Linked DNA regions of Mangrovibacterium diazotrophicum. The protein of the gene in region 2 interacts with the protein of the main gene of each other region in a pairwise test. Links are inferred from orthologs where the notes say so. Each region holds a gene or a part of one and is shown on either strand. Other genes may lie near its edges.

The links.
Region 1: the proteins of ndk (region 2) and ung interact in binary tests that used the Escherichia coli proteins (3 or more experiments, as listed by UniProt). The link is inferred for Mangrovibacterium diazotrophicum from one-to-one orthologs.

What each region holds. Positions count from the first base shown.
Region 1 is NZ_RAPN01000001.1:2,590,802-2,593,701, forward strand. The notes cover bases 15-2,837. They hold ung (uracil-DNA glycosylase), read right to left. Parts: upstream 1,846-2,837; coding sequence 1,183-1,845; downstream 15-1,182. Other genes in these bases: BC643_RS10260 (alpha/beta hydrolase family protein), read right to left, coding at 15-1,019; ruvC (crossover junction endodeoxyribonuclease RuvC), read right to left, coding at 2,021-2,575; BC643_RS10275 (DMT family transporter), read right to left, coding at 2,579-2,837. In the rest of the region: more of BC643_RS10260, read right to left, coding at 1-14; more of BC643_RS10275, read right to left, coding at 2,838-2,900. UniProt on the Escherichia coli protein: Excises uracil residues from the DNA which can arise as a result of misincorporation of dUMP residues by DNA polymerase or due to deamination of cytosine.
Region 2 is NZ_RAPN01000001.1:1,019,958-1,022,834, reverse strand. Bases 1-2,800 are described here. They hold ndk (nucleoside-diphosphate kinase), read right to left. Parts: upstream 1,711-2,800; coding sequence 1,291-1,710; downstream 1-1,290. Other genes in these bases: BC643_RS04090 (DHH family phosphoesterase), read left to right, coding at 1,826-2,800; BC643_RS04100 (DUF721 domain-containing protein), read left to right, coding at 1,000-1,290; recF (DNA replication/repair protein RecF), read left to right, coding at 1-1,013. Outside these bases: more of BC643_RS04090, read left to right, coding at 2,801-2,863; BC643_RS04085 (FKBP-type peptidyl-prolyl cis-trans isomerase), read left to right, coding at 2,876-2,877. UniProt on the Escherichia coli protein: Major role in the synthesis of nucleoside triphosphates other than ATP. The ATP gamma phosphate is transferred to the NDP beta phosphate via a ping-pong mechanism, using a phosphorylated active-site intermediate.

The DNA.
Region 1 (2,900 bases), 1.6 Mb from region 2 along the record:
AACGCAACTGCATAAATTAAACTAGCCGGCTTGTCTGCCCGCCAGCTTAAATCGCGCATACCGGCTCGGCAAGCCATAAATCCCTGCGGCAGCTCTTCCAAAAGGGGAACTTCCAATACCGTCTTCACCAATTCTCCGTCGCTGGTATAAATTGTACTAATTTCAGGGAAACGACTGTAAGGAACGATGTAAGAAAATGGCTTTTCAACCCGACTTACAAGAACGTAACCGCCATCCGGTGAAAAACGAATATTATCATACATCGCTGTTGGCAACCACTTTGTTTCGGTACCATCCAAATCGACTTTTACAATTTCCGACAAAGCCAGTTGCTCGAAATTGAATTCATCATTCGGATTTTTCAGCAGATCCTGATAAGTGCGGTTTTGTGCTTTCTGCCCTTCATTTTCAGAAACCGTCGGTCCTGTTGGAACAACAAGCTTAGTATCGATCAATGGCTTCCGATCCGAGGGAACCGTTTTTAAAAGCAGCGCGTGGCTATCAGCAAACCAATTAATCACATCTCCCAAATTGGCATTCACCGGAAGTGTACTGAGCTGCTTCGCTGTTGCTGACTGAACATCCAACAACCAAAGCGTAACAACATCGTCGCCGGTATTGGTAAAAGCGATGTAGTGTTGATCCGGTGACCACACAAAATTTGTAAGGCGTGCATCCTCAGGCAGCCCCTCAACATCCCTGACCGCTTGATCCTTCCCGACTAAATGCTGAACTTTCAAATTATTGTAGTAGGTAACCCGACTTCCGATATTCGTTTTCGGATTAATGCGCAAGCCCGCTAAGCGCAATTCTTCTTCTGATAATTCTTTTATTGACTTGTAACTGTCGCGGTAACGAAATACAATCCATTCCCGTTCGTTGTCCATTGACACGAGAGGAGCCCGTGGAACATCAATCAAATCCAGAATTGCTTTGTCCGGTTTTTGATAACTTATATCTTCCTGTGCCTGAACCGCAACACAGAGAATCACAAAGAATAGTAGCAAAAATGTTTTCATTAATTATTGTTTTTTGAATTCATAGGATAATATCTTTTCAGAAATTGTCGCCTCTCAAAAGACCAAAACACGAATTAGACAACAACCAAAAAGCTAGATTGGACGAATCCTCACATAAATAAAGACACACTTTGCATGAAAAAGGGACAGATTTGTCAAAAAATTACCATCGAATTCTTTCAATTCCCTTTTCTGTCAGAAATTCGTTGGCTCTGCTGAAGTGTTTATTGCCGAAAAAACCACGGCTAGCCGATAGTGGCGAAGGGTGAACAGATGTCAATACCAGATGTTTGTTGCGGTCGATAAATTCCCCTTTCCGGATGGCATAGCTCCCCCATAAAATAAAGACAACATTCTCTTTGGTCTCGTTGATTCGATGAATTACAGCGTCGGTGAAATCTTCCCAGCCTTTTTTCTGATGCGAGCCTGCCTGATGTGCTCGAACTGTCAGCGTTGCGTTTAAAAGTAGAACGCCTTGTTTGGCCCAATCGGTGAGATTACCCGAAGCTGGAATCGGTTTATCCACATCTCCTTTCAACTCCTTAAAAATGTTGCGCAGGCTGGGAGGAAAGTCAACCCCGTCATTCACCGAAAAACAGAGTCCGTGCGCCTGCCCCGGTCCATGATAGGGATCTTGCCCGAGGATGACCACCTTCAACTGATCGAAGGAGCACTGATCAAAGGCATTGAAGATTAGCTTTGCCGGCGGATAAACCGTGTGCGAACGATACTCCTGATGCACAAACTCGGTGAGTTTTTCAAAATACGGTTTCTCAAATTCATCGGCTAGTACAGCCTTCCAGCTTTCTTCAATTTTAACATCCATGGGCTAATTGCTTGTTTATTGCGGTGCACTAAAATAAAAGATTTGTTTGGACGAGGCAAGCAATAGGTAGCCACAAGTAAAAAGCCTGAAGCGGCAAGAGATGCCATTGGTAGTCATAATTATTTGTAGTGTAGCGTTCTGTAAGCAACAAGCGACTAGTAACCAGCAACCAGAATCACTTCACTCTTCCGGGGTTCTTCTTCACAAAGTCTCCCCAGCCTTTGTATTCAGCTTTGGCGATTGGATTTTTCATTTGCAGGTAGTGACAAACGGCCACCGCTACCGCATCGGTCGCATCCAGCTCCGGCGGAAGGTTGTCAATCTTCATGGTGTTTTTCAGGAAATAGGCAACTTGCTCTTTGGCTGCCCGTCCCATACCGGTGATTGCCTGTTTCACCTTCAGCGGTGCGTATTCAAAAACAGGAATGTCGCGCTGCAGGGCGAGTCCCATCACGATTCCCTGCGCACGTCCCAGCTTCAACATAGCCTGAATATCCTTTCCGTAGAACGGTGATTCGATGGCCAGTTCATCCGGCAAATATTCCTCAATCAGGGCCTGTGTGCGAATAAAAATATGCTTCAGCCGGAGGTAGTGATTGTCGTAACCTTTTGTTTTGACAACCCCGACATGAAGGATTTTCGGTTTATTATCTTTCACCTCAATCAAGCCATAACCCATCACCACAGTACCCGGGTCTATTCCTAAAATACGTTTTCCTTCTAAACTCATGAATTACGATTTCGATTGTCGTAGAAGCCGCCACCCAAATGGTAAACGGAGACGGACTTGCTGAATGACAATTCCTAAAAGTATAAAACTTAAACCAATAAACGTGGTTGCATAGATCGTTTCGCGCAAGATCAAATGGATAAACATCAGCGAAATGAAGGGCGACAGAAACACAAAATTCCCGGTAACTGCATTGTTTTCACTTTTATGCAACGCATAAATCCAGATAATATAGGTGATACCCAGCTCAAACATGCCGACATACACAGCCGCGCCCAACGCTTTTGCCGTCACCGGAAAATCGAAAGCGCCCGGCTCGAAGAAA
Region 2 (2,877 bases):
AAACCAACCTGATGGATGCGATTTATTACCTGTCGTTTTGCAAAAGCTTTTTGAACTCGGTTGATGGAATGAATATCCGTCACGAAGAAGAGTTTTTCGTCATTCAGGGGAGATATCAGCGACTGGATCAGGAGGAATTGATTCACTGCGGGCTGAAACGGGGACAGAAAAAGAATTTCAAACGAAACAAAAAAGAATACCGAAAGCTGGCCGAACACATTGGTCTGTTGCCGTTGATTATCATCACTCCCTCTGACAGTGACTTGATTACCGGTGGGAGCGAAGAACGTCGCAAGTTTTTGGATGCTTTGATTTCGCAGTACGATCATAATTACCTCGAAGCACTGATTCGTTACAACCGGGCGTTGCTGCAGCGCAATAAGCTGTTGAAACAGTTCGCATCGGAGCGTTTTTACAGCGCCGAAAGCTTGGAGATTTGGGATGACCAGCTGGTTCTCTATGGCCAGCAAATACATACCAAGCGCGTGGAATACATTGCGCAGTTGCAACCCATTTTTCAACAATATTACGAGCTTATTTCGTCAGGGAAGGAGATCATTGGGATGGAGCACGAGTCGCAGTTGTACGAGGGCGATTTTGAGCAGCAACTAAAAGAATATCGTGATCGCGACCGGGCTATTCAATACACAACAGTCGGCATCCACAAGGATGATATTCTGTTCAAATTGGGCGATTATCCAATCAAAAAGCTCGGTTCGCAAGGACAAAAGAAGACCTACCTGGTGGCCATGAAACTGGCTCAATTCGACTTTATTAAAAAGATGGCCGGAATGACACCGATTTTGCTGCTCGACGATATTTTCGACAAGCTCGACAAAAGCCGGGTGGAGCAGATTGTGAAATTGGTTGCTGACGATCATTTTGGACAGATTTTTATTACCGACACTAACCGTGAGCACCTGGATCAGATTATTCGGGAGGTGCAGGCTGATGCCAAGATTTTCAGAGTAGTTGACGGAACCGTAAACGATGTAACCGATGAGAAAAAGTAATACCGAAAAACTGAGCGAAGTTTTACGCCAATATATCAATCAAAATAACCTTCAACCCAAACTGTCGGAGTTGGATATTGTGCAATCGTGGGAGGCGATCATGGGGAAAACCGTGGCTTCGTATACCGAAGATTTGCGTGTCAGCAACGGTACCTTGTTTGTTAAACTGAGCTCGCCGATTCTGCGGAATGAGTTGGTGATGATGCGGGAACAAATAAAAAAGCACCTGAACGAACATGCAGGTGCTGAAGTTATTCGGGATATTATTTTTCGTTGATTAAAAGCGCTCGACCCGGGAGAAAAAGAAATCGCTCTCGCGAATGGCGCTCGCGTCACTGTCGGAACCATGAACCGCATTTTCCCTTTTGTCTTGAGCATACAATTTTCGAATAGTTCCTTCTTCTGCTTCTGCGGGGTCAGTTGAACCGATCAATTTTCTGAAATCAGCTACGGCATTTTCTTTTTCAAGAATCACGACAACAATTGGCCCCCGGCTCATAAAATCAGTGAGGTAATCGTAAAACGGCTTTCCCTCGTGTTCCTGGTAGAACTCACAGGCCTGTTCTTTTTTCAGTTTTGTATATTTCAAAGCTTTAATCACAAATCCGGCTTCGTTCATTTTTGCGAGAATGGGGCCTGTTAGGTTGCGTTCAACAGCGCCTGGTTTGATAATAGTGAATGTTACTTTACCTGGCATAAATTTTACTTGTTAGTTTTACAAAAGGAGAATTCATTAAATTTAAAAATAAATCAATTGAATTCCGTCGGGCTTTCATTATTTTTATCTTTGTGCACCCTTAAAATTTAACATTTTGAAACCATTTAATATAGAAGATATTAAACGATTGCGGGCTGAAATCGAACAGCTCGAAGGTACTATTGTCATTGTTCCGCACATTAATCCCGACGGCGACGCCATTGGCTCTGTGCTGGGGCTGGCATCTATTCTGAAGAACGCCGGAAAGCAAGTTACAGTGATTTCGCCAAACCACTTCCCCGAGTTCCTGAAATGGATGAAAGGCTCTGACGAGTTGCTGGTTTATGTGAATGCACGAGAGAAAGCTGCGAAGATTCTGAACGAAGCAAGCATGCTGATTTGCCTGGACTTTAATCACCTTTCGCGGATCGGCGAATTGAAGGAACTGATTGAAAACTGGAGCGGTAAAAAAGTGATGATCGACCATCATCCATACCCGCAGGGCTTTGCTGATCTTGAATTTTCGCATCCCGATTATTCGTCAACTGCCGAGCTGGTTTTCCACGTTACGAAAGCAATGGGATACGAGCAATACATCGATTTGGATGGGGCAGAATGCCTGTTCTGCGGGATCATGACCGACACTGGTTCTTTCGATTACAATGTGTCCGACCCGCAAACGTTCAATACGGTGAGTGAATTGCTGGCTTTCGGTGTCAACCCGGAAGATATTCATGGGCGCGTGTTCGACAATTACTCGGTTGATCGGATGCGCCTGATGGGATACTGTTTGAGCGAATGCATGGAAGTTTTCCCGGAATATCATGCGGCAGTGATGTACCTCTCGAAAGAAACCAAGGCGAAATTTCATTACCAAAAAGGCGACAACGAAGGTTTTGTCAACATGCCGTTATCGATAAAAGGCATTCATTTTAGCGCTTTCTTTACCGAGAATGACGACCAGATTAAAGCGTCATTCCGCTCGAAAGGTGAATTTGCAGTCAACGAATTTGCGACGGCCCATTTTGGCGGTGGCGGACACCGGAATGCAGCAGGAGGCGAAGTGTTCGACACGCTGGAGGCAACCGTTGAACGGTTCCGGAAGTTGTTGCCCGAATACGCTGAAGAGCTGAAACGAACCAAACAGGACTAAATAATAATCTGAAT